Regions from separate parts of the Paenibacillus sp. FSL F4-0087 genome, predicted to be linked through region 1. Evidence: riboswitches for the same ligand, from Rfam matches in the RefSeq annotation. Region 1 holds a riboswitch; the other holds the start of a gene.
The links. A riboswitch is a leader RNA that binds a small molecule or an ion and turns the genes downstream of it on or off. The one in region 1 is predicted to bind glycine.
Positions count from the first base shown of each region.

Region 2: linked by a shared signal. The riboswitch ahead of sdaAB (L-serine ammonia-lyase, iron-sulfur-dependent subunit beta) and the one ahead of gcvT (glycine cleavage system aminomethyltransferase GcvT) in region 1 are both predicted to bind glycine.

Region 1 covers NZ_JBBODJ010000001.1:4,281,564-4,297,712, reverse strand. The annotation lists gene MHB84_RS19795 (BglG family transcription antiterminator) at 1-214, opposite strand, end outside; gene MHB84_RS19790 (PTS mannitol transporter subunit IICB) at 214-1,683, opposite strand; gene gcvH (glycine cleavage system protein GcvH) at 2,255-2,644, opposite strand; glycine riboswitch at 2,992-3,114, shown strand; glycine riboswitch at 3,118-3,218, shown strand; gene gcvT (glycine cleavage system aminomethyltransferase GcvT) at 3,416-4,552, shown strand; gene gcvPA (aminomethyl-transferring glycine dehydrogenase subunit GcvPA) at 4,549-5,904, shown strand; gene gcvPB (aminomethyl-transferring glycine dehydrogenase subunit GcvPB) at 6,045-7,484, shown strand; gene MHB84_RS19765 (hypothetical protein) at 7,686-8,465, opposite strand; gene MHB84_RS19760 (ABC transporter substrate-binding protein) at 8,465-9,445, opposite strand; gene MHB84_RS19755 (alpha/beta hydrolase family protein) at 9,472-10,635, opposite strand; gene MHB84_RS19750 (AraC family transcriptional regulator) at 10,780-12,351, opposite strand; gene ptsP (phosphoenolpyruvate--protein phosphotransferase) at 12,644-14,356, opposite strand; gene MHB84_RS19740 (HPr family phosphocarrier protein) at 14,349-14,624, opposite strand; gene ptsG (glucose-specific PTS transporter subunit IIBC) at 14,702-16,149, opposite strand, start outside.
Region 2 covers NZ_JBBODJ010000001.1:2,289,796-2,305,944, reverse strand. The annotation lists gene pstA (phosphate ABC transporter permease PstA) at 1-45, shown strand, start outside; gene pstB (phosphate ABC transporter ATP-binding protein PstB) at 58-813, shown strand; gene MHB84_RS10720 (phosphotransferase enzyme family protein) at 1,041-2,138, shown strand; gene MHB84_RS10715 (MFS transporter) at 2,168-3,445, shown strand; glycine riboswitch at 3,782-3,905, shown strand; glycine riboswitch at 3,910-4,051, shown strand; gene sdaAB (L-serine ammonia-lyase, iron-sulfur-dependent subunit beta) at 4,163-4,852, shown strand; gene sdaAA (L-serine ammonia-lyase, iron-sulfur-dependent, subunit alpha) at 4,842-5,786, shown strand; gene MHB84_RS10700 (hypothetical protein) at 6,643-8,028, shown strand; gene MHB84_RS10695 (hypothetical protein) at 8,063-8,707, shown strand; gene MHB84_RS10690 (hypothetical protein) at 8,818-8,958, shown strand; gene MHB84_RS10685 (hypothetical protein) at 8,962-9,123, shown strand; gene MHB84_RS31380 (hypothetical protein) at 9,250-9,378, shown strand; gene MHB84_RS10680 (YhgE/Pip domain-containing protein) at 9,722-10,939, shown strand; gene MHB84_RS10675 (PadR family transcriptional regulator) at 11,058-11,570, shown strand; gene MHB84_RS10670 (alpha-glycosidase) at 11,719-13,473, opposite strand; gene MHB84_RS10665 (response regulator transcription factor) at 13,691-14,374, shown strand; gene MHB84_RS10660 (histidine kinase dimerization/phospho-acceptor domain-containing protein) at 14,371-15,903, shown strand; gene MHB84_RS10655 (ABC transporter ATP-binding protein) at 15,999-16,149, shown strand, end outside.

The DNA of each region.
Region 1 (16,149 bases):
CATCGGAACCGGGATCAATTCGAACCCCGGTTCCCGATTTTTTTTCCAATCTCATGCCAAGGGGCTCAAGCCATTGTTCAATCATCTGCAACTCTCGATGTACGGTACGAGTGCTTACTTTGACCGCAACAGCTATATCGCCAGCAGTTACTTCATGAGGATGCTCCAGCAGGAACTCCACGATCTCACGCTGTCTCCTTGTAATATTACTCATCAGGAGTCGGATTTGAGGCGCTCCACCAGTGCCTCATATTCAGGACTCTTCAGGAAGTTGTCGATGGAAATATGCTCTGCATTTGGAGCCACGGATTTGGCCCGGTCTGTCAATGTTTTCTGTGTGATGACGATGTCGGCATCTTGTGGAATCTCACTGATCGCCGTGTTGGTTACAGCGACATCCACACCGGCTGCCTTCATTTTCTTCCGGAGAATCGAGGCACCCATGGCACTCGAACCCATACCTGCATCACAGGAGAATACAATTTTATTGATATCCGTTTTTACTGCCGAAGAAGCAATATCGGCTGCACGGTCAGCTTCACGATTGTCTTTATCAACGGTGAGGTTGCCCGTTTTGCCCTGATTTTTCATATCTTTCATACGGTTGGACGCACTGTCCAGATCTTCTTCATCGTTCTTCTGTTTACCCGTTTTGAGCAGTATGGATGCTACGAGGAACGAGATGATCGCAGCTACAGCTACCCCTGCAAACATGCCAAGGTATCCACCCTTAGGTGTTAACAACGAGTAGGCAATGATACTTCCCGGTGACGGTGCTGATACCAAACCAGCTCCGGTTAGCATAAAGGTCAATGTACCCGCTACACCACCAGCCATCGCAGCCAGAATCAGTATCGGTCTCATCAGAATGTAAGGGAAATAAATCTCGTGAATCCCGCCAAAGAAATGGATGATTACAGCACCTGGAGCGGAAGATTTGGCTGATCCGCGACCGAAGAAACAGTATGCCAGCAAAATACCAAGTCCAGGTCCTGGATTGGATTCGAGCATGAATAATACGGATTGACCCAATTCTCTTGCTTGATCCGTAGCAATTGGTGTCAGAATACCATGGTTGATCGCATTGTTCAGGAATAATACTTTTCCTGGCTCAATGATCAGATTGACCAGCGGGAGAAGACCAGCATTCATCAAAGCTTCTACCCCAGCTGATAACACCTTGCTAATCGCTTCAACGAAAGGCCCGATGCCTTTAAGGGCTAGAAGGGCCAAAATCCCACCAATAATACCAGCGGAGAAGTTGTTAACCAGCATCTCAAACCCTGATTTGATTTTGCCATCGACAGCCTTGTCAAACTTCTTAATGACCCAGGCTCCCAACGGTCCGGCTATCATGGCGCCAAGAAACATTGGAATATCACTGCCGACAATAACCCCGATGGTCATGATCGCACCGACTACACCACCACGTTGGCCGTGTACCATGGTACCGCCTGTGTAACCGATAAGCAAAGGCAGCAAATATTTGATCATTGGATCAACCAATAATGCAAAATCTGCGTTAGGGAACCATCCTTTTGGAATGAACAATGCCGTAATCAGACCCCAGGCGATAAAAGCACCCATGTTCGGCATAACCATACCACTTAGGAAACGTCCAAACTTCTGAACGCCAACCCGTATTCCTCCGCTTGTTTCGGACTTTGCGTCCACTGAACTCATACTGAAAACCTCCTCAACATATTAAACCTTGATTCCACTGAATTTTGACAACGATGATCCAGACGAACGAAGGTACAAATCTGCAATAAATCTTAATTTACAACCATATCGTAAATGAAAACGGTATCTTCTACAACGAAATGAAAACCTACTTCCGTCATGAACGTTGATGACAAGATTTAAATTTAAAGGATTGTTCCATATTTAAACCCGTATATTGATCGAAACCTGTTATTCCTTTCATGTATCATACCCACGAATTGCCCCATTTTAATGACAAATGAAATTGTAAATTTATTCTATTTAAATGAGCTGTTCCTACCTCATTTAGAAATGATGATGAAACATGTTAAATTGATATTTATTTCATCTAATTAGTCTAATTCATCGAGTAACAACGAAAAAGCGCAATGACCTCATCCAGTTTCAGATGAGGCAATTGCGCCTAAGTATTCTCCGAATAAGCAATATCACCATTCGGATCTATAATCATCGATTCATTTTATTACCTTAAAAGAACTTTTGCATCAAGCTAAAACTCTCTATCCAATCGGAGAATTGTACCTTAATATTATTCCGTATGTTTACGATACGCATCCGCGTTCATCAACGTGGAAAGTGCTGCTGTCAGATCGCCCTCAACACGAATCTCGATCATCCAGCCTTCCTCATATGGAGAGTTGTTAACCAGCTCCGGGGAATCCTGCAATGCATCATTCACAGCAATAATCGTTCCACTGACAGGAGAAAACAAATCCGAAACGGTTTTGACGGATTCAATCGTTCCAATGCCGTCTTCCGCTTTTACATCCGATTCCAGGTCAGGCAATTCCACAAACACAATGTCACCCAGCTGATGCTGCGCGAACTCGGTAATACCAATACGTACGGTATCCTCCCCTACGGTCTGCACCCATTCGTGCTCTTCACTGTACAGGAAATCACTTTTCAATTCGCTCATCGATATCCGCCTCGCTTTTCATTAATGAGTGCATGCGTTTCTTTGACCTTAACCTTTTTCCCAGAACATAGCGTATGATATTTTCGATTCAAATGTCAAGATACCTCACAATTTATTTGTTTTTCTTCCTTATATACCTGTAACTCAAATGCACTCTCCCTACATATAATGGTGAATATTAGAAAAGTAAGCGCACTCTTTATAAATAGACGAACGTTATGGAACAAATTAAAAATATCATTCGGTTTTTTTATTCATTTCTATGATATCGTTCTTGACATCAATAGTCGATTCAGGCTTTAATGAGAGTAGTAAATGTGTTTAATTGGTCTATGCAATACCCGCGGATGAATGTAAAGGGAGAGATTACCCTTGACACCCGAATCAGGGTGTACATGCGGTAACGCCGAAGGAGTAAACCACCGACAAGCGGAGGTGAATCTCTCAGGCAAAAGGACTTTTACGGGACGCAACTCTGGAGAGCATCTAATCGCCCTGTGTGGGCGTTATGATCACCCAAGGGGAAACCTGCTGCATCATGCGGCGGGGTAACTCTCAGGTACCAAGGACAGAGCCTAAGAATACAGCGTGCTTCTGGCATGCCGATTCTTTGGCCTGTCCTTTTCCTTTTTCCCAAAAAAACGAAAACAGGTTATAGAGCGGCGCTGCCTATCGCGTCCTTACCTTACTTTTATAAAAAAATATGATGCCAGATTCATTGATCCATGGTTATACACTCGGCCGGTTGACGGCCCATGACGAGGTGATTGGATGTCCGATTTGCTTAGAACCCCACTCTTTCCACTCTATCAGCAATATGAAGGCGTACGATGCATTGATTTTGGTGGCTGGGAGCTCCCGGTACAATTCAGCGGAATTCAGAAAGAGCATGAAGCGGTGCGAGAACGTGCTGGATTATTTGATGTATCCCACATGGGCGAATTCACCGTACAAGGTGAACACGCAGAAGCTTTTTTACAGCACATGACCACTAATAATGTAACAACACTCGTTACCGGTCAGGCCCAATATACGTTAATGTGTTATCCGGATGGTGGCGTGGTTGATGATCTGCTGATTTATAAACTGAAAGACCAGCATTATATGCTGGTGGTTAACGCCTCCAACATCGATAAGGACTGGGCATGGCTGCAACAGCACATGATGCCTGGCGTAACGATGACCAATGATTCGGATCAAACAGCGCTGCTTGCTCTTCAAGGTCCGCTGGCAGTAGATATTCTCAGAACGGTGACAGACACGGATGTGTCTTCGATTGAGCCTTTCCGCTTTGTGGCAAATGCGAAGGTATGCGGCGTTACATTGCTGTTATCCCGTACCGGATATACGGGTGAAGATGGCTTTGAGCTCTACGTTCCTGCGGAACAAGCCGCTGCGGTCTGGAACGGATTGATGCAAGCGGGAGAAGTTCACGGACTTGTTCCGACAGGACTGGGTGCTCGGGATACGCTGCGCTTTGAAGCCAAGCTGCCCCTGTATGGACAGGAATTGTCTGCAACTATCTCACCGCTGGAGGCTGGCGTTGGCATGTTTGTGAAGTTAAATGCAGGACCGTTTATCGGACATGAAGCCTTGTTGCAGCAAAAAAATGATGGACCTGCCCGCAAGCTAGTCGGGATCGAAGTACTGGAGCGCGGCATTCCTCGCCCTCATTATCCCATTTACGCCGAAGGTGTGCAGATTGGTGAAGTGACCACAGGGACTCAGTCGCCTACGTTGAAACGTAATCTGGGGCTGGCCTTGATCGACAGCAAATATGCTGCACTGGGTACCCCGCTGGAGATTGAGATTCGTGGCAAGAAACTAAAAGCCGAGGTCGTGAAGACCCCTTTTCATAAACGGACACGTGCGCCAAAGACACCTACTCAAGGAGCTGATCAAGCATGAGCAAGCATCGCTACATTCCCATGACCGAGCAGGATCAGAGTGCCATGTTGGCAACCATCGGCGTGGAAACGATTGAAGATCTGTTCCATGACATTCCACAGGAGATTCGCTATCAGGGTGAACTGCCTGTTTCCTCCAAACTCGATGAATATGCACTGACACGTCATATGTCGAAGCAAGCGGCAGCGAATGCCAACTTCGAGACACACGCCAGTTTCCTGGGTGCAGGTATTTATGATCACCACGTACCTTCCGTCATTAATCATGTCATCTCCCGTTCCGAGTTCTATACCGCCTATACACCTTATCAACCCGAGATCAGCCAAGGAGAATTGCAGGCGATTTTCGAGTTTCAATCCTACATCTGTGAGTTGACAGGTATGGCTGTAGCCAATGCCAGTATGTACGATGGTGCGACTGCATTTGCGGAAGCAGGCAATCTGGCCGCAGCGGCAACCCGCCGCAAACAACTGATTGTGTCACGCACCGTGCACCCTGAATCCCGTCAGGTATTGCAAGCTTATGCTCACGGCCTCAATCTGGAGATTGTTGAGATTGGATATCAAAATGGTGTAACAGACTGGGATGCCCTGCAAGCCGCCGTGTCCAATGACACCGCAGCCGTCATGATCCAGAGCCCGAACTTCTTCGGCGCCGTGGAAAATGTAAAACAGGCCGCAGACCTTGCCCATACGCACAAGAGCCTGCTCGTGGTCAGTGCCAACCCGCTATCGCTGGGTCTGCTGGAAGCCCCAGGCAAGCTGGGTGCTGACATCGTCGTTGGCGACGCGCAGCCCCTTGGCATCGCCGCTTCACTCGGCGGCCCAACATGCGGATACTTCGCGGTATCCCAGGCTCATATGCGCCGAATTCCTGGCCGCATTGTAGGCCAGACAACGGACCGCAACGGCAAGCGTGGTTTTGTACTCACGCTGCAAGCACGGGAACAGCATATTCGCCGGGAAAAGGCGACGTCCAACATCTGTTCCAACCAGGCGTTACTCGCGCTGAGCGCCTCTGTATATATGTCCATTATGGGTAAACAAGGCATGATCGACGTCGCTGATTTGAATTTGCAAAAGAGCCATTATGCCCTTAACACGTTTACCGCAATTCCAGGCGTCTCTCTTACGTTTACCGCTCCTACGTTCAATGAGTTTGTTATTCAACTGCCTGAAGGAACAAATGTGGAAGCACTGCAACTGAAATTGCTCGATGCAGGTTTCATTGGCGGCTATGAACTTGGCCGTGATTATCCTGAGCTCGCTGGACATATGCTGATTGCGGTTACTGAACGACGCAGCAAGGAAGAGATTGACGAATTCGCACGTGTATTGGAGGGATCGCTGTGACTCAGGAAACGACAACAAAGACAACGACGACATCAGCACAAGGACAATCGGAAACGGTAACCTCTATCTCCACTTCGGGCCAACCTGAAACTAACACAACAGTTACTGCTCAAGCTGCCTCTCCAGCACCGGAGCAATCGTTGATTTTTGAACTCAGCAGTCCGGGTCGGGTCGCTTATTCCTTGCCTGAATGCGACGTTCCCCGTCAAGCTGTGGATTCCCTGATTCCCCGGGAAATGCTTCGGTCGGAAGCAGCAGCATTGCCTGAGGTTTTTGAAGTTGACGTCATTCGCCATTACACTGCCCTGTCTCGTCGTAATTTCGGGGTAGATAACGGATTCTATCCGCTGGGCTCTTGTACGATGAAATATAACCCGAAGATTAATGAGGATGTGGCCCGTTACAACGGATTCGCCAAAATTCATCCCTATCAGCATGAATTCAGCATTCAAGGTGCACTTGAGCTGCTCTACACGTTGCAAAATGATCTTGCCGGACTAACCGGTATGGATGCCGTTACGCTGCAACCGGCCGCTGGTGCACATGGCGAATGGACCGGGCTCATGATGATCCGTGCCTACCACGAAGGTCGTGGTGAACAGCGCACAAAAGTTATCGTACCGGACTCTTCTCACGGGACCAACCCGGCAAGTGCAACCGTAGCAGGTTTCGAAACGGTAACGATCCCTTCCCGCGCAGACGGGCTGGTGGATCTGGACGCACTTCGCGCAGCTGTTGGCTCGGACACCGCAGCGCTCATGCTGACCAACCCGAACACACTCGGACTCTTTGAAAAAGACATTCAGGAAATTGCCTCCATTGTGCACCAGGCAGGTGGCCTGCTGTACTACGATGGAGCCAACTCCAATGCCATTATGGGCATCACTCGACCTGGCGATATGGGCTTTGACGTGGTGCATCTGAATTTGCATAAAACGATGAGTACTCCGCACGGCGGAGGTGGACCTGGTGCCGGCCCGGTTGGCGTGAAGAGCCGCTTGATTCCATTTCTGCCAAAACCGATGGTCATCAAGAATGATGAGGGCATATATGCGTTGGATCGCGAAGGTGATCAATCCATTGGCCGGGTCAAAGCTTACTATGGTAACTTCGGAATTCTGGTCCGCGCCTATGCCTACATTCGTACTTATGGACCTGAAGGCTTACGACGGGTATCTGAATGTGCGGTGCTCAACGCCAACTACATGATGGCTCGTCTCGCACCTTACTACGAGATTCCGTATCCAGGCGTTTGCAAACATGAATTCGTTATGTCTGGTCGGGGGTTGAAGCAGTATGGTGTACGTACACTGGATGTTGCCAAACGATTGCTTGATTTTGGGTATCACCCGCCAACTGTGTACTTCCCGCTGAACGTTGAGGAGTGCATCATGATCGAACCAACGGAAACCGAGAGTAAAGAAACACTTGATGGGTTCATCGATACGATGATTCGCATTGCCAAGGAGGCAGAAGAGACACCTGAATTAGTACTCAATGCCCCTTATGGCACACCGGTTACCCGTCTGGATGAAACAACAGCTGCCCGTAAACCTGTATTGAACTGTGCTTGCAGTTAAAAGCTAACCTAATAAACTTGTATTTGATACCTGCAACGACATCCGAACTATGTTATGTCCCAGGACTGGCACGATACGATCATTACAATATTCTGTCGTTGATAATCAGTAATAAATGCCAAAAACAGCCGCATTTTGCTTTCTGCGCGGCTGTTTTTCTTATTGCTTATTAACCTGTCAGCTTTATTTTATCTTCCCGGTTTAGGGCTTCCAATTGGCCCGTTCCTTCTTGCCCAATCGCGGACAGGTATAACAATAGGAGCGGCCTTGTCGTAAATATTGCAGGCAACAGACATTTTTGATCGCAAGTCTCTTCGAAGGCTCCAGCGGATGATCAATCATCCGCACCCTGACATGAAGCGGATTCTTGGGCAGACCAAAAACATCAGCTTCCAGACCATTTTGCACCACCTGTTCATCAGCGGCAAATTGACGCAAGAGAGCCTCCTCGTCTTGATACGTATTATGGATATTCTCCCTGTAGTTTTGCAGAGCCGTTGGCAACTGCCCCCACAACATGCTTACATGCAACCCGGAAGCTTTGGACAAACACTCCATAAGGGGACGTGCAGTCTGACTGTAAAAACGTCTTAATTCTGCTTCAAGCCAGACCGTTCTTTCCTCCGAATCCTTCGGAGCGAGAATGACATTCATTTTCTCAAGTTGAAAAGCAATTCGTGTATATCCGGTTTCCTTCATCAAATGTATACTCAGATTGGCTAGCGAGAAATTCGGAGCTGCATCATGGACGGATAAGGTATATTGCAGCGCAGCTGCCACATCACCGAACCAACTGGTGAAGTAGGCTGCGGCAACCGCTAGATCCTGTCCCTCGATTAACTGTTGATAGGCGGACAAAAAGCTTCTCATTGCCTCCGGATCAACAATAGATTCTCCACATAGCGATGCCACGGGTACACCATTCAGTTCCTGTACAAGATTAAAGTGCTTGCCCAGTTCCTCACAAATCCGGTCATTCATCATTCGCCGAACAAACGATTCAGGTCATCCAGCATGGAAGTAGCCGCATTGGGTCCATACCCGCCAAACCACGAATCTGAAGCCACCTGGAATACCTGATTATTTTTAACAGCCTTCATGTTTTTCCAAATCCCCAAGGTCTGCAGATTGTTATAGATTTCTTCATTATCATTAATAAGGATAATATAATCCGGATCGATTTCTGGCAGCTTTTCATTAGACAACACTTCATAGCGACTTTCAGCGCTTGTCACTGGGAAAACAGCCGGTCTGGAGAAACCGAAATCATCATAAAGCCACTTGTAGTCCATGTCTCCGTAATACCGAATATCATTTCTTATCCGCAATACCATCAGTGTCTTACCCTCTGCTTTGGCGTGAACCTTCTGGATCGCCTCAGCTTTATGCGTTTCATAGGTATTTATCACTTCTTCTGCCTTTTCGTTCAGACCAAAGGCCGCCGCGGTAGCTCGAAATGCCGTCTGCCAATCTGGTGCCACATATCCATTCTCAAGCATGGCCGTTGGAGCAATTTTGGCATAATTCTCGAATTGCTCTTTGCTGTTCGTATCTGTCACAATCAGATCTGGTCCAAGAGAGAGCATTTTCTCTGCACTGACCTTACCTTGATCACCGATGATAGCCACATCACTCAAGAATGGCTTCAAATATAACGGAAAATCTTCGTTCTGTGATTTCACCGTAGCTTTTGGTGTCATGCCAAGTGCAATTAGGTGATCCGTTAAATATGTCACTGTAGAAGCAATGTTTTCTGGCTTTTGCGGTAATGTCTGCTCACCATTTGTATCCTTAAATGTAAATGTGGCATCTTGGGACTCATCCGATGCCGCTTGTTCCTGTTTCGTCGGTTCTGCCTCAGACGAACCTGACTTCTCTTTGTTGCCACAGGCCACAATTAATAATAACACCGCAAGCAAAACTGCTGTTAAAGTGAAATAGCGTAGATTTCGTTGTTTCATGTTCTACAAATCCCCTTAGTCATTCGTTATTCTTTTATTTTGTTTTCTGCGATTCTCTCATTTTTCATTACACGTGTGCTTGTAATCCAGCCCTTTTCATTTCTTAGATTCATAAAAAACAAACTCCCATGCTGGGGAAGACGTATGAACGCCTTGCAGTTCGCCCTATCCAACGAAGCGGGAATAGACTCCCATCTTGCGGTTCTCCAATTATGATCATCCACGCACCAATAAAGATTGGCTTCTAGGACAGGAAGGCATGAATCATACCGAACGACAAACCAACCGTCCTCGTGCTTCTCCTCACATATTTCAATAAGCGCAGGTTTCACTTTAACGATGCTGTCCGCAAAAGCGAAGACCTCCTCGCATGCCCATGCCTCCTTATAAGAATGCCCGAGACCCGGGTGAAGGCTTAGTCTGCTGTTGTTAGGATGGCACTCCAGATGCTGTTCATAAGACTTATTAAATATGCTCAACGGAAAATGGGTATCATTACTACCGTTAAGCCATAACATCGGCAAGCGGCTTTCAGACAGATAAGTGGATGGATCCCACAATAGACGAATACGTTCTGCCTCTGCCTCCGGCATCGATGCAAAGCTAAGCCCATAATAGGAACCCGGTTCATGCAGATACCCACAGCCATAAACGGGCATGGCAAAAGAAAGCCTGGTGTCTAACCCCGCAACCAAACTTGTGATGATGCCTCCCCATGAAATTCCTGTTATACCTATACACTGCTTGTCTACACCCTGAAAAGAGCGGAGCAATGAATGAGCCAATATTACAGCGGCTACGGCATGATACATCCATTGATCTTCAACAGGCTGTTCGTAATCTGCAAATACACCCTGTTTCTCGGGGCCACTCCATGAATGTGAAGGCCATTCCATCCGTTCGGTGTGCTCCTCATCCCCGAATGGAACATGCCCTTCCAGATCCACGGCTATCGCAGCATACCCTCGTGCCATCCATTCTTTCAACCAACTGCTAAAAGCTGTTCCCGCACCACCGTGAACCAGAATCACCGCGGGAACTACCTCGTAAGGAGAGACCGGACGCGGAATGCCGTAGTAGGCAAATATGCGAGTAGCCCGACCTTTATATGACACACCCTCATAGAAGCAGGCATGTACGCCGGTATGTTGATCTTCTGAAACCGGGTATAATCGAGGTACTTCAAACAATTGCTCCAGATTCCAAGGCGGCTTTCCAGAAATGGAATATCACCTCTTCTTTACACTGATAATGATTTTCTTTCTCAATACGTATCATATCATTCATTGCTTCCGCTAAACATGGATATTTAAACGGAGTGAACTGGACTTTAGTCAGCCAAATAACCGCATAAAATAGGACAGCGCCCGATCATGCGACCATGCTGAATACTCAAACAATTTTTCTGTCCCCACCTCGTACACATGTCCATGCCGAACTGCTGTCAAACGATGCCACTGTTCGCTGGCCTGAAGCGCCTTCCATTCCCGGGCCGCCTGCTGTGTGGAATCTACCATGATAATCAGCATATCTGCGTCATATTTTTCCAGAGCTTCTTTAGTCACCGCTTCAAAAACATTGATGTCATCGAGACGATGCGTAGCTGCCAATCTAAAATCATCATAAAGGACCGCGCCAGCATTGCGTTTGCCATATATCCGATATTCCGAATCCGTGATACGCCATATGTTGACGGTAGCTCCACCGATGTTACGTCTTACTTTGCGGTAGACAGCTTCCGCCTTGCCATCGTATTCAGACAGCCACGTCTCCGCCTCCGCCCGATGCTCCATGACTTCTGCAATCATTCGAAGCTGCTCGCGCCAGTCTGCGGATAACCAAGGGATGGCAACTGTCGGCGCAATCTGTTCCAGCTCTTTTCGCGCCCTCTCGGCCAGAATGTCAGTGCAGAAAATAAGCTCCGGCTCCGACGCACGCAATTGATCCACATTTTCTTGCCAGATCTGCCCTTCCCCCAGCTCATAAGAGTGTAGGCGGGTCATTCGGTTGTATAATTCATGATTTGGATAAAAGGCAGCAGCTTTCGGAAGCAGCCCAAGTGCCAGTAAACTGCCCGAGATTGGATCAGAGACACTTGCGATACTATATCTGCGGCTTTTGACAAACGCGTTAGGCGAAAGCCCCATCTTCTGTTTGAATCTGCGGCTAAAATAAAATTCATCTTCATAGCCCACTCGAACCGCTGTCTCTTTTACACCGTCGCCTGACAAAAGGAGCTCCTTGGCCCGTTTCATTCTGACCTCCACCAGATAGGCCGTTGGAGTCTTTCCTATATATTGTTGAAATGCCCATGAAAAATACCCTGGACTCAGGCCTGCAAGCTTGGCCAATTCATCTCGTTTTAAATCATGATCCAGATGTTCATTCATATAATCGGCAACACGGGCAATCGCAGAAGCGGTAGACTCAACGCTTTCCGGCTTGGCCTCCGCTTCAACAAGTAAAGTCATCAGACCGTATAATGCTGCCTGTCTATTGAAGTGTTCCTCGTCACCAGCGACGTCCAGTTGAAGCAATCGATCACAAGAGAGCGCGAGTTGTTGCGGGTCTTTGCACCAAAACAAACCCTCCATGAAAGCATGGGTAGCGATCATCTCCTGTTCTCCGCCATATTCGTATACTTCGAAACGGACCATACAGCCTTTTAACGCCTGCTCATCTGCCGCCAGCTTGAACCTCTGTCCAGGAGCCAGCAAATAGACTTCCCCTTCGTTCAATCGGGATATGTGTTCGTTCGATACTAAAGTTCCTGAGCCACTTGTACAAAGAATAGCGAAGTGTTCCGCTGTCGCAGCATGAACCATTTCTCCATTCCAGGACACTTCAAACGAATCGATACTGCTATATTTAAGCATCTTGCCTGCCTTTTTTTCATTGACCTTCATGGTAACCCTACTTTCTCCCTCAGCATGATGTCCATTGATTGAATTTGTTCGAATACCTTAATGATAATGATTTTCAACCAAGATACAAACGGAAAAATGTAAAAGACGAATAATAGCCTTTCGCTCTCTATCTTGCTGTTTGAAAGAAGCTCTTTGGATTATGCAAATGCTCAAAACAAAAAAAGCCGGTATCTGATGTAACAACAGATACCGGCAAAATCGCTGCACGACTGCAGCTTTTTTATCGGAAAAAGAAACCCTTAAAATCGGGTGGAAACCCCGTAAAATTACATTACGCTTGAATGCTTTGAACCAATTCAACGACTTGTTCAGCCGTTTGCATATCGAGTGCTTTGGCAGCAAGTTCTTGCATGTCTGCACGGGACAGCTTAGTGATCTGACTGCGAGCTGGCAGAATAGATGTTGCGCTCATGCTGAACTCATCCAGTCCGAGACCGAGCAGCAATGGAATTGCTGTTTCGTCTCCGGCCATCTCACCACACATGCCAACCCATTTGCCTTCACGATGCGCTGCATCGATAACCATTTTAACCAAACGCAAAATGGCTGGGTTGTAAGGTTGGTAAAGATATGCCACTCGTTCGTTCATACGGTCAGCAGCCATCGTGTATTGAATCAGATCGTTCGTTCCGATACTGAAGAAATCCACTTCTTTGGCAAATTGATCCGCTAGAACTGCAGTCGAAGGAATTTCGACCATGATTCCGAGTTGAATGCTGTCAGAAACAGCAATACCTTCAGCAACCAGCTTCTCTTTCTCTTCGAGCAAGACAGCTTTCGCTTCACGGAATTCACCAAGTGTTGCGATCATTGGGAACATGACACGCAGGTTACCATGTACGCTTGCACGCAACAATGCACGCAATTGAGTACGGAAAATGTCCAGACGGTCCAGACACAGACGAACTGCGCGGAAACCGAGGAATGGATTCATTTCTTTTGGCAGATCCAGGTATGGAAGCTCTTTGTCTCCACCGATGTCGAGTGTACGAACAACGACAGGTTTACCTTCCATTTTTTCCAGTACCGCTTTGTAAGCATTATACTGAATGTCTTCGGAAGGAAGCTTGTCTCTGCCCATGTAAAGGAACTCGGTACGGTACAGGCCTACAGCCTCACCGCCGTTTTCCAGAACACCCGTTACATCATTCGGTGTACCAATGTTGGCTGCCAGTTCCACATGAACGTTGTCCACCGTTACCGTTGGCTCATCACGCAGTTTTCTCCACTCGGCACGTTGTGCATCGTATTGCTCCTGTTTGGAACGATACTCAGCAATAACATCATCCGTTGGATTAACCAGCACATGACCGTCCAAGCCGTCAACGATAATCATGTCGCCTTGTTTCGCTTGAGCCAGAATGTCCTTGGTTCCAACGACAGCCGGGATTTCAAGCGAACGAGCCATGATCGCAGAGTGAGAAGTACGTCCACCAATATTGGTTGCGAAACCTTTAACATATTGACGGTTCAGTTGAGCCGTGTCGGATGGCGTAAGATCCTCCGCAAGCACGATCACTTCTTCACTGATCTCAGCCGGACTCATGAATTCGATACCAAGCAAGTGATTTAGCACACGTTTGGTTACATCACGCATATCCGCAGCACGTTCCTGCAGGTAGGCACTCTTCATGTTTTCGAACATTTCGATAAATTGCGTTGCTGTTTCGTTCAATGCGAATTCCGCATTAATCTTATCATCTGCAATTTTCGCTTTAACCGGATCAATCAGTTCCGGGTCATTTAGAATGAGCAAATGCGAAGCAAAAATCTCAGCTTTTTTCTCGCCAAGCTCTTGTAAAGTACGCTCTTTGATCGCCTCAAGCTCAGCCTGGGACTTGCCCAGAGCTGAGTCGAGTTTCGCGATCTCTGCGTCAACGTCGTTGATTTCGCGTTTTTCTACAGAGTAGTTGGGATGCTCCAAGATAAACGCCTTGGCGATAGCAATACCCGCCGAAGCCGCGATCCCAGAAACATTAAGCATTAATTTCGCCCAGCCCTTCGTTAACCATAACGTCTGTCAGAGCTTGAAGAGCTTCAGCTTCTCCTTCGCCTTCAACGATAATGCTGATGGTGTCGCCTTGTTCCAGACCCAGGGAAAGCACACCCAGGATGGATTTCAAAGTTACTTTTTTACCGTTAGCTTCTGCAAAGGATTCTGCACCTTTGAATTTGTTTGCTGTATTAACCAGGGCTGTCGCCGGACGTGCGTGGATACCATCTTCGTCTGTAATTCTGAATGTTTGTTGCATTACAATCATCTCACTTTCAATAATTTAGTTTAGGCATTGCATATATTTACACTTGCTTGCCATCGTCGTAACACTTCTTATTTTATCTCAATAATCGGCTGATCGCCAATTTTCAGTAACCCACTTTTCGTAAGCGTCACTGTCGAGCCTTCTGGCAGGTTGGTGAAAATGACCGGAGAGATGATTGACGGAGCGTTAGCTTTCACATACTTCAAATCCACTTCCATAATCGGCTGTCCTGCCGATACCAGGTCGCCTTCCTGCACGAGCACGTTAAAGCCCTGACCTTTCAGCTTCACCGTGTTGACACCTATATGAACAAGTACTTCCTTGCCTCCATCAGACATAATGCCCACGGCATGTTTGCTTGGAAATACGTTAAACACCTTACCATATACAGGAGAAGTAATCTTGCCATCATGAGGTAGAACAGCAAAACCATCGCCTGTCATTTTCTCAGCAAAGACCGGATCAGGAACGTTTGTGATATCCATCAATTCGCCGTTAACTGGCATAACGATGTCTTCCGCAATAATACGTTCGCCTTCTTCACCTTGCGCCTTTTCCTGTTCAGGAGCTGGCTTAGCCACAGCTGCTGGAGCTGGTGCCGGTGTCCGTCCTGCAATGATATCCTGCATTTGAGATTTAATCGTATCTGAACGTGTACCGAAGATGGCTTGTACATTATTACCCACTTCAAGTACGCCAGATGCACCCAATTGTTTCAAACGATCTTTATTTACACTGGATTTCTCATTTACTTCAATTCGCAAACGAGTAATGCAGGCATCCAGATGTTTGATATTTTCTTGTCCGCCGAAGGCAGCAAGAATATTGTGAGGCAGATCATCCGTTGAACCTGAGCCTGCACCACCCGAAGCTGTTTCAGGGGTTGCCTCTTCACGACCTGGTGTTTTGAGGTTGAATTTGCGAATGATCAATCGGAATCCGAAATAGTAGATCACTGCAAGAATCAAACCTACGATGATAACATCCCACCAAGGCGTGCGGTTCGGGATAATCCCGAAGATCAGGAAGTCAATGAATCCACCGGAGAATGTCATCCCGATTTTGACTCCAAGAATTTGCATCGTCATGAAAGACAAACCAGCAAAGATACAGTGTACTGCAAACAGGATTGGCGCTACAAACAGGAATGAAAACTCAAGTGGTTCTGTAATCCCTGTGAGGAACGAAGTCAGCGCAGCTGAACCCATGATCCCTGCAACATACTTTTTGTGCTCCGGTCTTGCTTCATGGTACATCGCAAGCGCTGCAGCTGGCAAACCGAACATCATGAACGGGAATTTACCAACTTGGAACGTTCCCGCTGTGAGATTCACACCATCTCGCAGTTGATTGAAGAAGATTTGCTGGTCTCCACGAATGACATCTCCAGCTTTGTTCACATATTCACCGAACTCAAACCAGAATGGTGAATAGAAAATGTGATGCAGACCGAACGGAATAAGTGACCGTTCTACTACTCCGAAAATGAACGCCGATAATGTCGGACTTGTATCTA
Region 2 (16,149 bases), 2.0 Mb from region 1:
TGGATCGGTCGGGTGGTTTACCGCCGCATGACAGCTTCGAAATAAGGAGGAACCAACATGGCCATACCTTTTGGTACGGAACAGTTAAGCATATATTATGGGCATTTTCAGGCAGTTAAGCAGATCAGCCTGACTTTTCCCGAAGCCAGTGTAACGGCACTCATTGGACCATCCGGCTGTGGTAAATCCACGTTCCTACGATCGCTCAACCGAATGAACGACGAGATTGCCGGTTCTCGCACGGAGGGACATATCTGGATGGATGGCAATGATCTGAATGAGCCGGGCACAGATGTAATCAAGCTTCGCCAGAAGATCGGCATGGTTTGGCAGAAGCCGAATCCTTTCCACAAGTCTATCTACAACAATATCGCGTTTGGTCCCCGCTACCGCGGTATCAAGAACAAGAAGGCACTAGATGAAATTGTGGAAAAAAGCTTGCGCCGCGCTGCGCTCTGGGACGAAGTGAAGGACAGACTGAATGAATCTGCCCTGGCCCTTTCGGGTGGACAACAGCAGCGGCTCTGTATCGCCCGCGCGTTGTCGGTTGATCCACAGATTTTGCTGCTCGATGAGCCGGCATCTGCGCTTGACCCGGTATCTACGGGTAAGGTGGAGGAGTTGATCTCGGAGCTCAAGAAGGAGCTGCGGATCGTGATTGTTACCCATAATATGCAGCAGGCGGCACGCATCTCGGATTATACGGCTTATTTTTATCTGGGAAGCATGATTGAGCACGGAGATACGGAACATATTTTCACCAACCCGGACAATCGTCTGACTCAAGAATATATTATGGGACGTTTCGGTTAACTGTTAAATTGGATGGAGTATGAGATCGAGATAGATTTATAGAGATAGAAGCAAGCATAACTCCCGGGCGAGGTCGTTCGGGGGTTATGCTTTTTTACATCATTGTACATATGGAATAGTTTGCCAAAATAAAAACAATCATGCTACGATATTTGTAAACACTGCCTTTAATTTGATAAGAGAAGGAGATGTGGATCATAACTACCCATAAGATTTCCCATGACACCATGGCAACTGAAATTATCTCGCATTATTCCATAGAAAAGCCTGCAATTTCCTTTATCCGACATAATGAAAATCTAACGTATCAGATGGTTGATGAATCAACCGGACAGAAGTATCTATTGCGAATACATAAAGCCGCTTTTGCAAGCATGACGGGAATCCAGCATACACGACCTGCACTTGAAGCGGAGATGAATCTACTTCATGAATTACGGGCTACCAGCCCATTGCGAGTGCAGATACCTTTGCGAAATACATCGGATGAGTGGGTCACCGTCTGGTTGGACGAAACAGGAGAAGAGATCTGTTGTACTGTTCTGGAATGGATTGAGGGCAGGGACATCAAACAGGGAGAACGTCTGGCGACAGCGCAAATTCATGATTTGGGTGTACAGTTGCAGATATTGCACCAATATGGACGACGACCAACGGGAGCTCCTGAGCAACAGGTGGGTTCACTGAAGTCTGAAAGCGGGCAGCAGATGAATGACCGTGAACAGCATGCTGATAAGGCGATCATCTCAGAGATGTATACCGATAGCGATAACCCTACCTTGAAGCAAACGGAAGTACGACCAGCCTATGGTTCGATCAAAGAGAATCTGGTCATGCTGGAGCAATTGGAGGAAGGCGTTAGACGTGGCATCTTTACTCCTAAGGATTTCGATCTGATTCGTGAGACGTTTGAGAACATTAACAGACAACTCGAAACGTATCCGCACAATGCCGAGACATGGGGAGTAATTCACGGAGATATTACCCGCGGCAATCTGTTAGTGACGGATCAGGGCATATCTATGATTGATTTTTGTTTATACGGTTATGGCTACTATCTCTTTGATGCCGGAGGTGCGGCTACGATTTTCAATCGGGAGGAACGGGATGTCTTCCTATCGGGTTATACGGAGCAGACAGGACCACTGACGAAGCGTGATATTCGATTAATGGAAGGATTCATGCTGATTTTTACGTTCGGCTATTTTGCATTCCAGATGGAGAATGAGTCCAGGTACGAATGGATGAAAGAGCGAATGCCTCTTATATGCAGCAAATTTTGCAAACCATATGTACAGAACGAGAGTATTTTCTATGAGTTATAATTTGTGATTTCTAGTGGGTGGGTAGCGCTATGAAGAACATTCGTGCAAAGAGAGTTGCATCGAAGGGGCAGTCTGGTGGCTGGAAGCATGCCGGATTGCTACTTAGCGGAGTGGGCATATCCAATCTGGGTGATTTCATATATATTGTGGCGATTAACCTGATGGTATTGAATATGACACAGTCTCCAGCGGCAGTCGCAGGGTTGTGGATTATCTCGCCGATTGCTTCGGTGTGCACTAAGTTTTGGTCAGGTAGCCTGATTGATCGTTATGATCAGCGGCAGTTGATGATTGGTGCCGATATGCTACGGGCGTTGCTGGTGGCGATGCTGCCACTGATGTCCAGTCTATGGATGATGTACGCGGTGATGTTTCTGATCAGCATGTCCTCATCTATATTTGTCCCTTCCTCTCAGGTATACATTACCCGGCTGGTACCTGCTGAACGGCGCAAGCGCTTTAATTCCCTACAAGCTTTGATCAGCTCAGGGGCATTTATTACCGGCCCGGCAGTTGCAGGAGTGATGCTGTTATATTTATCTCCGGCAGCAGCCATTTATGCCAATGCGGTTTCCTTTGCTGCTTCTGCGTTGATTCTAATGTTTCTTCCCAAACTGGGCATTGGAGAACAGAATATAGGGACGGGAAGCAGGCTGACCCCTCGGATGATTGCCCAGGATTGGAGAGCTGTACTGAGCTTCAGCCGAAAGTCGGGCTACGTGGTCGGTATATATGCCCTGTTCCAGATTATTCTGGTGGTCGGCATGTCGCTGGATGCTCAGGAAGTGGTGTTTATCCGTCAGGTGATGAACCTGCCTGAATCGCAGTACGGAGCATTAATGAGTATCACCGGCATCGGTTATTTGGCAGGTTCCATGCTGGTTTGGATGTTCGCCAAACATTTGCCGGTCCGTCACATGATGGGTGGCGGTGTACTTCTGGTTGCGCTTGGTTATTTCCTGTTCGCCCGTTCATTCTCGTTTGAACTGGCGGCTGTTGCCTTTATTCTGCTCGGTCTGTGCTCCGCACTGGCGAGTACCGGCCTGGTTACCTTTTATCAAAATAATATTCCTGTCGATCTGATGGGGCGAATGAGCAGTGTACTTGGACTTGTGTTAAGTGTGTTGCAGGTGGCTTCCATTTTGATTGCAGGGGTAATAGCAGAGCAGTTGTCGCTTCGTATGGTATATACAGTTGTATCTGGGGTCATGCTGTTAGCTGCGTTGGGATTGTGGGTGACGAGCATGTTTCCTTCCCGAAGCAGGTATTACGATGAACCGGCGAAGTCCAAGGCGATGGTGGGGTGACAGGCAGAAATACGGCAATTCTAGTACAGAATAATGGTTGCCTGAATACCCGAACCGTTCAGTAGAACATAACATAAATAGTATTAAACACAGATATTGGCTAATAGAAAATGAAAAATGTATACGCTTTCGAGATGAAACGCATTAACACATTCATGTGATGAAAGTTTACAGTTTGTTCGTTTATCTTGTGTATAAAATGGAAAAAGCAATTATTCGCAAAGAAATCGTTAAGTTTGTTGACACTGATCTTCCGGTCGATTAATCTTAATGAGAAAGTATTAAAAACTTCAATTATCGTTCTGGTACAAAATCAGAATGGTTCCATACAGCGAATGATAGCGAGCGGGAGAGACCTGGGCATGTCGAGTAAAATGGCAGCTGTCGGGCACCGAAGGAGCAAGCTGCTACGCACCCGGCGCAGCGGTTAATCTCTCAGGTAAATGTACCATCGTTGGACGCAACTCTGGAGAGTGCGCGAACTGCGCCACCCAAGGGGTATATGGTCAAGCAGCACGGTGTGCAGGGTGACGTCACCTGTAAATACAGGGATGCATCGATTCGCCGCGCTGCTTATCATGAAACTCTCAGGTATCGAGGACAGAGAGAGGGCCTAGGGCCTTCTTCTGTCCTTTTTTGATGTCATCATTCAGTAATAAAGGAACATTATGGGTGTACGTCTGGATGAAAATGACGATTATAAATGGAGGGTTTGCGATGCGTTTTAAAGACGTTTTTTCAATTATTGGTCCGTCCATGACAGGTCCATCAAGTTCACATACGGCTGGAGCGGCAAGATTGGGGCGAATTGCCCGTCAGTGGCTGGGATGCACGCCTGAACGCGCTCGATTAACTCTATACGGCTCGTTTGCTGATACGTATCAGGGGCATGGTACGGATCTTGCGTTGATCGGTGGCCTGCTTGATTATGTGACTGATGATCCACGTATACCGGATGCAGAACAATATGCAGAGGAAGCGGGTATGGAGGTAGAGTTTTTCACAAGCGGCCTGCCTGCTCCTCATCCGAATACGGTCAAGATTGAACTATGGCACGGAGACCGCCAATGTTCACTAATCGGTGCTTCCATCGGCGGTGGTAGTGTATCGGTGCATGCATTGAATGATTTTCGTGTACAGATCAGCGGAGAGTTCCCCACACTTGTACTTCGCCATTCGGACAAAGCAGGGGTGCTCGCTTCGGTAACCTCCACCATCAGTTCGTCCGGGGTGAACATCGGGTACATGCAAGTGGATCGGAAAGCCCGGGATGGTGAAGCACTGACAGCGATGGAGATGGATGGTGTGCCGAATCCTGAGATGTTGAACCGTCTGCGGTCGCTGGATCATATGCTGGACATTCGCGTGATTGATTTGAAGAGAGGGGTCGAGCCTGATGCGGTTTAAACATCTACATGAACTGAATACCATCTGTACAGCAGAGTCCAAGACCATTGCCGAGCTGATGATCGAAGAGCAGGTTCAGGAGACGAATATCCCGGAAGTGGATGTTGTGCGGCAGATGTCGGATTACTATCAGGTGATGAAGGAAGCTGTACACAAAGGGCTAACAGAAGATACAACATCACGCAGCGGCTTGACTGGCGGAGACGGCAAAAAAATGGCTGAGTACATTCGTAAAGGCGAGACTTGTTCTGGAGATGCCTCTGCACTGGCCATGGCGTATGCCCTTTGTGTATCGGAAGTGAATGCCTCGATGGGCCGGATTGTAGCCACACCGACAGCTGGCTCCTGCGGCATCATTCCGGGTGTATTTATCAGCTCACAGGAGCGTTTTGGCTGGAGTGACGAGCATCTGGTGAACGGTCTGTTCTGTGCGGGAGCGATCGGTTATGTCATTGCCAACAACTCATTTATCTCAGGTGCCGAGGGTGGCTGTCAGGCTGAAGTGGGTTCTGCGATCGGTATGGCCGCTGGAGCCATGGTGGAGCTGCGTGGAGGGACGCCGGAGCAAGTGGTTCATGCAGTTGGCCTCGCGTTAAAAAATACACTAGGGCTCATCTGCGATCCTGTCGCAGGCCTCGTGGAAATCCCTTGCATCGTCCGTAACGGACTGGGTGCCGTAACTGCGCTGGCTGCGGCCGACATGGCGCTGGCCGGGGTACGAAGTGCCATTCCTTCTGACGAAGTCATTGATGTCATGCTGGAAGTGGGCAGTGCGATGCCGAGCAGGCACCGTGAAACGGCCCAAGGTGGGCTTGCCCAAACACCGACAGGACGGAAAATGATGGAGAAGCTTGCTAAACCAAAGGCGAAGCGTGCGGAGCCTGAGACTGAAGCTGAGTCTCCTGCTGAAAATGAGCCAGAAGCCAAGGCATAACAACTATGCACGAACATGAACGAGCTTGAAATGAATTTAACTCGTGGAGCCTGGTTCATGAATGGTCATCTGCTCCCATCATGATAAAAAAGCCGGTACGAATTCTTCCTGCTGAAGAAGCGTATCGGCTTTTTTGCTTATTAGGTTAGCCTGTAATTACTGGTTGGCCTTTTTTTGTGGTCGTTTTACGATGGGGAGCCAGGAGAACGTGGCCGCTTGGGGGGACCTCGTTACAAGAGGCTGTTCTCACGCGACCTCCAAAAGATCATTTTTGAGTTGGAAGGGTTTCGACCTGTAAAACAAGCGCCGTGTGTAGCTGAAATTAAGAAGTTTAGCGATGCGAAACAACTCGTGGCATTTGCAGGCCATGACCTTTAGTTCAGGAAAGTATACAGCGACAAGCGCACGAATACAAAACGAGGCTCGAAGAGGCTCGGACGTTCTCTGTACTTGGCTGAGCAATGCGAGATGAGTAAAAATGTATACTTAATCCCCACTGCTTCGTCAGCTCGTGGATTGAGGTCTTCCTGTGATTGGCGGCGAAGTACAAACGAGGTGAATCCAGAGATGCCCGGATGCTCGATTGACTCTTCTATCTTTTTGCGATGGGGTTAATGATCTTGGCTCCCGAACCGGCCCTTTAGCAATTGATGAGTTTATTTCTCGACATATCTCAAGCGAAAACAAAAAGAACAAAACGTTTATTTTTTATAACTAAACGAATGGACTCTGGCTTACCCAATATAGGTTTGATGTGATCGGATATGTGAAAGTTGAGTTATAAAAATTTTTATATAATTCCATTTGTTGCTATGGTATTATTATGTTGAAACATACAAAAAAAGGAGGATTTTTTATGAAAAGTATCAAGTTGGCTGCAAATTTTCTTCTTACTTCTGTTCTTGCTTTTAGTTTATCTGTACCAGCCCTTGCCCAACAAAGTGAAATAGAAAACATTGATGTGTCTAAAGGGGTATTCTTGCCAATTAACACATTCAACGATCTTTATGGTAAACCAACGAGCCATACAGATGATATCCCAATTGTTGGAGGAGATGCGAGCATTCAAATCCAAAGTATTAAGCTTACTGGAAGCGAATTATCACTTTCTGCGACAGTAAATTACAATAACCAAACTAAAGCACTTGATGCTACTGGTGAACTTTACAACAGCTATAAGCAACAAGATTCTATTAACAGTGTTGTCGGTGACCTTAAAGATAGTAACGGTAATTTTGACATTAAATTGTTTGATGTTTATAATGACACATTTAAAGATAAGATGATCGTAGATCAGTCTCTTCAAAACAAACCTCATTTGAAAGCGTATTTAATAGATCATCAGGAAAATATCCTACTATTTGAGATCCCTCTCCCTGATGATTTAGAATATATTTCTGTTAATAATATTGAAGAGATTGATACAAATAAGGACTTTTTTTGGTTTACTGGTGTAATTACCCCATATGAACAAAAAGAAATTCCGACGGATGAAAAAATTAAAGCTGAACTTGGTGTATCTTCTATTGGCCTAAAAGCAGTTGGGAGTTTTTCGGATTGGACACATAGTACAACCTATTATAAATCTTTCTATATTGGTAGCGATTATATTCAAGCCTATTCCTTACCTTATGGCTCATGGAAAGCTTTGGATGTAAAAAATCAATCTACATGGACAAACAGCTTTAAAATTGCGGAGCATGTGACTGTGAATGGAACAACCAATAGAAGTGTTGACAGCCCGTTTAAATATCGTAATGTGAAATTAAGTACGGGGGTTGGAGCTAAGTCTACCATAATAACCGCTTATATTGATGGTAAACTTTCTGGAGCAAGCAATGGATCTAGTTTAGCAATGAAAATTGCAGAAAAAGCATGGTCAACAGCTTTACCTGTAGCACCTTCAATTAGCGATATCAAGGGATGGGTAGATGCAATCATTGATGCCGGTACAAGTAAAACTATAACGCTAGGCAGCTCAAACATTAAGCTTAGTACATCACCTACAGTAGTTGAAAGTGCTAATTCAGGCAGTAATGAATTGTTCAAGTATACAGATGTAAACGGGACTAATACTGGGCATCATCTAGATCTTCAAACTGTTGTTCAATACGAGAGTAGCTCTGGAACATCGGCTACAGCAAACGGACTTTTAAAAATTAAATGGGATGTTTATTATGCAAGTGCTTTACTAGATTCGAATCAAAAGGAAGTCTCGTTCCAATATAGTGTCTCCAAATAACCCCCCTGAAGCGAGCGGCGACTGATGTCGCCGCTTGTCTTTACTCAAACTACCTAAAGAGATAGAGGGCTCAAATATGCTAAAAAAAAATTATGGTAGAATAGTTTTTGTTTGTTTAATAATAGCACTGCTTATCCTTTGTATATCGCAATACCATACTAAAGAAATATATAAATCAGCACTTACAAGTAAGCTTATAGCTGACATTTCGGAGCTGCGGAGTGCAATATCATCAAATGACAATGTATATGGGGAGATTCTGCGCTCAGGAAAAGTCTCAAAAAGTCAAGCTAACTATCTTATGGGAAATAACGATGAAATAAGGAGGATCGTTGGAGATTACTCTGCCTTAGCTGTTCATCTTGGGAAGATGAAGGAAGGGTTTCAATACGTGGACACACCACAAAATGCCCTGAAACTTACACTTTATTTTAAGGATCTACAAGATGCAGGTAAGGAAGATTTTCTTGATCCTAACTCGAAAGTTATAATTGAGAAGGCACTAGATTTGAATTCAAAATGGAGTGGTACAATTTCTAGTAGACAGATAACTAGTATCGCCGATGATTCATGGATTAAATTACTTGTTGACTTTGAAAAAGATACTCATATTTTTCTTGAAGAAAATAAAATTGAAAACATCGAGGAATTTTGGCTTAAGAGAAGAGAGATAAAATAAATGAATTTTCAGTAATCAATTGAATACTAAATTAATGAGTTGATGTAGTTGCGAACGATTCAAATTCGCTATTATCAGGTTAGCCAGTGAGTACTGGTTGGCCTTTTTTTTTGGTCATTTTTCGATGGGGGAGCCGGGAGAACATCGTTGCTTGGGGGTATGAACCTGTAACAGGCATCTATGTGCAGGAGAAGCTGAGCAGTAAAGACCCACTAGGGCAAGTGTTTCCGGGGTATGAAGAGGTATTTTAGAACGTGTTTTTGGTAAGGTCATTAACGGTACTGGCCAGTTGTTCAGAGAGAGATTCCAAGCAATGGGAGATTGAAAAAGTCGGAAAACTGGAGGAAGTGCTGGATGACTGGGGAGTAGCAAGACTTAAAGCCATGCGTTGCTTGGTGTGGTCACGTTATTGCTGACGATGCTCGGCAACTAAACTAGTTGGAAAAGCAAATGAAGGACATTGCGGTAGACTTGGACGAAGCCGGACTTATGAAAAGCATCCGGGAATTGGAGCGAAACTGGCGACAGCGATTGTAGCTGAAATGGGTGATGTGAAGCAGTTTAGCGATGCGAAGCAACAACTCGTGGCGTTTGCAGGCCTTGACCTTAGGACTTCTAGTGTTTACAGCGATAAGCACACGAACAACGAAACGGGGCTAGAAGAGGCTTAGACGTTCTCTGTACTTGGCTGTACAATATGTAATGAGAAAACAAGCTGTTCATTACATTTTGATCATCTTGCCAAAGGAGCAGCCCTACCAAACATAAACCATATTTAACTATAACCTCCACGGCAATGGAGGTTATTCGTGTTGGTCGGAAAAAGTGTAACAAGAAAAGAGAATTTATCAACCTGAATTGCTGACAAGTATTAGCTGGTTTTTTGCTGTTCCTACAAAGAAAAATAAAAAGCTATTGACGTTTATATATCGATTAGATATATTATTTATTGTTATATATCAATACGATATATATGACCGAGAATAAGTTATACAACTTAAGGAGATGGATAACATGAAAAGTGTTTTTCAAACGAGTCTTCTGTTTTTGAAAAATGGAGCTACAGTGGTCGGGTTAATTACAGCCGTACTGTTCCAGGTTTTTTTTAATACCATTTGGCTTAGTGGGTATGATCAGGTCAATGCACGGATGAACCAGCTTGCAGTGACCATCGTTAATGAAGATGGGATTGCGGCTGATCCTGTGGCAAAGTCTCTTGCAGAGGGCCTTCATTTCGCGATCAAGCCTTCGGCAACTATGGAAGAAGCCAGACAGATGTTGACGGATCGGGATGTATACATGATTATCGAGATTCCATCCGGTTTCATGCAGCAGGCGGGAGACTTGTCGAGTCCGGTAGCTGTAAAGTATGTGATGAATGAATCCAATGTGGCTACCGTAAAAAGTGTGATGCAAACCGTATCCGCACAAGTCACAGCGACGTTGAACCGTGAAGTACAGCAAAACAGCATTCGGGGAGTGCTAAATCAATCAGGTATGGCTGCCGATCAGGCGAATACGATGGCAGTGGGGTTATCTTCCCGGGTGGAGGCAGAAGTGGAACGGCTGAATCCAGTTAACAATTTTGCTTTTTCCAGGGTGCCAATGTTGATTGTGACAGCTACGTTTACAGGTGCAATGCTGCTTGGCATGAATCTGCAAAAGGTTTCTGGTGAACTCAGTAGCAGGGCAGGAAAATGGGAACGCTTTTGGGCGCGCAATATCATCAATGTTGGTGCTGCATTTATCGTATCGCTCGTTGGAGCAGGGATGATGCATGTTATGGGTGTATCATCAGCAGATGGCTGGTGGATATTTTGGCTATTTCAGTTGTTGATTACTTTATCTTTTCTATTCGTGGCGCAATTGAGCTTGCTGCTGCTTGGAAATGCTGGAGCATGGTTAAACAGTGCCTTGTTGCCTCTGCTGATGTTGTCATCAGGAGCAACCATTCCGCGCGATGTCATGCCTGACTTCTATCAACAGATCGGTCATTATCTGCCGGCAACCTACGCGGTGGAGGGCATGATGAATCTGGTGCTTGGCGGAGATGGGATTAGTCATGATGTTCTGCTTCTCGTAGTGATTGGAGCGGCGACGTTGGTTCTGGGAGCGGTGTGCACGTGGATCAAACGCTCAGGTCCTGCACAATCCGGCATACCTTTGGAGTCCAAGTCTGCTGCGACACCTGTCCCTCTGACTGGAAACCTGCCTTCACCTGATCGTGGATAACATGGATAAAGATAAGCATCCTTTTGCCGGATTAGCCAATCCGTGAACGTCTGATGATGTTGAACGTATAAGGGAGGATGTGATACGTTAAGAGCAATTGGAAAGGAGCGGTACACCGATGAACACGCAGCATGTCATCCTCGGAATACTGCACAATCAGCCATGTTCCGGATATGAGATCAAGCAGTACTTTGAACAATATTTTTCATTTTTCTTCGATGCCAGCTTTGGCACCATTTATCCCACACTTGCGAAGATGGAAAAGTCGGGGTTATTGACCAAAGAATCCGTTAGACAGGAAGGGAAACCTGACAAAAATGTGTATACCTTAACCCCGGAAGGGTCTGCGGAGTTCAATACCTATTTGATGAGTCCCTTGGAAGCAGAGGTGTTCCGTTCTGATTTTCTGATGCGTCTGTATTTCGGAGAGCTGGCGGATGAAGATACTGTCGTAGGGTGGGTCCGGTCGGAGCTGAATCGTAAAGAATTGCTGTATGCCGAGCTGCAGCGGCAGATGAGGCAATTTGGCGAACAGATCTCACCTGCACAGCGTTTGTGTATGCAAGTGGGGCTTGTGCAATATGAGGCTACCATCCGATTGCTCAAGGAACAGCTGGCCGCCCCTCAGTAGCTTTCTATAGTATCCGTGTCATTAAATCAATTGACGATCCATCCATAACGCAGAAAAGCGCTCTACAGATCAGTAACAGGTCTGTGAGCGCTTATTCGGCGTTGCTTTCAATGCGTTGGAATTGTAAGGACACAATAAAATTAAGAAGCTACGTGATATCTGTACTTAGTACAACATATCCATATGCGGGCAGCTCAACGGCGAGGATTCCCTCTTCCTTGGCTGTACGATAATTCTTGCCAAATAACTCCGTCCATTCCCCGGCACCCGCTTCGAGCTCGACGATAGCTGTTTCTTCCGAACGATTGAAGAGGATCAGAATGCGCTCCTCATCATCCTGCCGTTCCATCACAAGCTGGCTTCCGCCTTCACGGGCCTGCAGGAATCGAATGCTGCCTTCTGCACGCAGGGCAGGATGGGCATGGCGAAGTGCAATTAGCTTTTGATAAAAGGTGAACAGCTCGCGATCCTGCTTCGTCTCATCCCACTCCATACATTTCCGACAACCGGGATCATGCTCTCCGTCCAGCCCAATCTCGTCTCCGTAATAGATGCACGGAGTACCCATATAAGTGAATTGGAACAGCGCAGCCAGTTTCATCTTCCGCTGGTCGCCCTCACATAAGGTGAGTAGCCGTGGTGTATCGTGGCTGTCCAGCAGATTGAACGCCACTTCGCTGGCTTGCAACGGATAGCGGGACAGTTGTCGACCGATCGAGTTCGCAAACTGTTCGGCGTGCATGGCATCTTTTACAAAAAAACGATTTACGGCTTCCGTAAATGGATAGTTCATCGAGGCATCGAACTGATCACCTTGCAGCCAGGAGGAGGACTCATTCCATACCTCACCCAAGATATAGGCATCCGGATTCGCAGCCTTCACTACACGGCGGAAGTCACGCCAGAACGCATTATCCACTTCATCCGCGACATCCAGCCGCCAGCCGTCGGTACCCACTTCCTTGATCCAGTATACGGCCACCTCCAGCAAATACGCCTTCACCTCCGGATTTTCCGTGTTCAGCTTCGGCATATGAGCTTCGAATCCAAAGGTTTCATACGTAGGAATGCCATCCTTCACGTCCAGCGGGAATTCATGCACATGGAACCAGTCCTTATATTTGGACTTCTCCCCGTTCTTCTGCACATCGACAAACGGCGCAAAGGTCTTACCAGAATGATTGAACACCGCATCCAATAGCACCCGGATTCCGCGTGCATGGCACAGCTCAACAAGCCGTTTAACCGTATCTGCATCACCAAAATGACGATCTACTCGCAGATAATCTTCGGTATCGTATTTGTGATTGGTTGTTGCCTCGAAGATCGGTGTAAAATAAATGGCATTAATGCCTAACTCTTCAAGGTAATCCAGATGGTCGATGACGCCCTGCAGATCACCTCCGAAGAAGTTAAACGGGGTTGGCTCACCACCCCAGGGTTCCACATGTTCTGGATTGAGGTCAGGGTTGCCATTTGCGAATCGTTCAGGGAAGATCTGATAGAAGATCGCATCCTTCACCCATGCAGGCGGTGTAAATACAGCTCCGGGGTGGATATATGGAAACTGGAACATGTGACCAGGATCGTCGGGTTCATGCGTTTGGAAATCCGTCTCGGTCATCCAGATCTGTTCTGTGCCGTTTTTCAGCAGGAAGGAATACTTCAGCCGATGATACGGTGGTTTTACTTGCCCCTCATAATAATCGAACATGGAATCGGATGTATATTTGGTTAAAGGAACCAGCTCTTTGGTGCGATCCCAGGCGTATTTGTCGCCAGTCAGGGCATATACCTCGGTGAGATCATTCTTTTTGGCACGCAAACGCAGACGAATGGTATCCTTATCGTAGGCGTAGGCCCAGTTCCGTTTCGGTTGATGAAAGATGGCTTCCAGCAGCATAATGAATTTCCTCCCGTCGTATACACATGTATTATGTGAGCAAGTCGCAACATTCGATGCAGAATTATGCGAAGCGGATGATTAAGGTATAATTTAAAATAAAAGGATATCAATGGCCGTGTGATTATCATTCGTACATTTTATATAAACAAGATACTTCATTATGTTTCAAATATATAATTAACCCAAAGGGTGCAGAAAGGAAACGAATGCGCGCATGAAAACGAAACTGTTATACATTGAAGACGATACGGAAATTGCTACATGGGTTAGGGCCGACTTGGAGGAGCGCGGATATGAAGTGGTATGGCTCGGAAGTGGTGAAGGTGCGGCTGAGGCTGCCGGGGGTTGTTCGTTGGTTATTCTGGATATCATGCTGCCGGGGCTGGATGGATTTACGGTAGGACAGCGACTCAAAAAGGAACATCCTGAAGTACCCATTGTCATGCTTTCGGCCAGAACGTCCATTGACGATAAGCTGCATGGGCTTGATTTTGCCGATGATTATGTAACCAAGCCATTCCATCCCGATGAACTCGCCGCACGGATTGAAGTCCAGCTTCGAAAAGCAGGAACTGCAATCTCGGCCGATACTGTGATAAAACTGGACCACTTGTCCATTTACGAGAAGGATCACCGGATCGTGAATGAGGAGACGAGGGAAGAAATTATTTTATCAGGCAAACAGTTTCATATCTTCGCCTACCTGCTCAGGCATATGGGCATGATTCGAACCAAGGAACAGATCTACGAAGCCGTTTGGAACGAGCCTTATCTGGATGGGGACAAGACATTAATGGTACATATTCGGCATCTGCGCGAGAAGCTGGAGCGTGATCCGGCGAACCCAACTATCATTCAAACCGTTCGCGGTGTTGGGTATCGTGTGAAGAAGCCATGAGCAAAAAAGCGACGATGCGCGATCCATCCGATAGGAATACGGTAGTGAAACGTAGCCTTACAGGCAAACGGAAAATGCGTTTTGGACGGACCCTGATGTCCCGGTATATCCTCTTGATCTTGGCAGCGGTTTTGTTTGTACCGGTCGTTCTCCCCATTACATCCATCATCTATGTGGTGGTGGTGAACAATACAAATAAAGAAAATACGGCACCTTATGGCGATAGCACGAAAATTAGCAACCTGTGGACCCGGGAATCCGAGAAGCTGGATGGGGCGACATCTGAAAAAATCAAACAACGTATGGAACAGCTGCACCGTAAATATCCCAAATCTTCGATGTACCGTGTGGACCAAAACGGTGAAACAGCATTTATTCTCGCTGGAGAGGATGTTGATGTGTCTGAAACCACCGTGGATGGAACAACAATGACAACATTGAAGTGGACGTTGAATCATCAGAGAACAGAGACCCAGATTCCAGCGATATGGAATTCAAACACTACCCTGGAATTTATGAAGGAAGCGTCCTATCGTGATCCGCTAACGGTGGTTTCTTTTGTAGGGGGAGATAGCGAAAATAAGGGACAAGGCTTTATGGTGATTGAGGTTCCGAGGTATCTTTTGCAAAAACCGCAGAACAACTGGCCTATGGAACTTTTGTATTTGGGTGGATTAATGATGATCATTTTCCTTTTATTTATTATCATGTCGATCCTGTTCTTTGCGCGAATTCGCAAGCGGCTCATCCGTCTCCAGACGGCGATGATCACGCCGGGCAAGGAAGGCATTCCACTTCCTGTGGAGATTCGCAGATCGGACGAGATTGGACATCTGGAGGAATCGTTCAACGAAATGGTGCATCAGTTGACAGATAGTCGTCATCGGGAGCGGGAGGAAGAGCAGCTTCGCAAACGTCTTGTCGCAGGCTTATCGCATGATTTGCGTACGCCGTTGACTGTCATTCGTGGACATATGCATTCCCTTCACAAAGAACCCCTAAGCACGGCTGCGGATACTTCATTGCGTCGTATGGAAGCCAAGATGGATGACTTGAGCGGACTGATCGATAACATGTTGTCGTACAACCTGCTCACCAGCGGAAAATATACATTGAAGCTGGAACAGAAGGACGTCCTGCGAATTGTCAGAGAAACGGCAGCGGCCTGGTATCCTGTGTGGGAGAAAGAGCAGTTTGAGATTGATATTGATCTGCCGGATGAACCATTGATTTGGCAGGTGGATGAACAGGGATTGCGTCGTGTTCTCGATAACCTGTTCCAGAATGTCATCCGTCATGCAGCGAGTGGAAAATATATTGGCATATCGACAGAACAGATTCATGGGGAGAAGGCTCTTGTTATTCAGGATAGGGGACCAGGATTGCAGGAAGATTCGGATACCAAGGGAACAGGTCTGGGGTTATCTATCGTGGATCTACTGATTCGTGAGATGGGTCTGCGGAAGAGGATGGACAGTTCCGAGAACGGACTGCGGGTTTGCCTCTATAGCGGTGTGGGTGTTGGATAACCAAGGCCCTAACCTTTTTTTAAACTAAACTTAAACTTCAGCCGACTTCAGCTTTAACCTTGGAAGGTTACGATGATATCCGAGGTGATTAAACAGTGACTGACAACATTATTCAAACCGCTAACTTATGGAAAACATACCGGGACCGTGCGGCGGTCCGTGAACTTGATCTGCATATTAAAAAGGGAGATATTTATGGCTTCCTTGGTCCCAACGGCGCTGGCAAAACAACAACTATTCGTATGC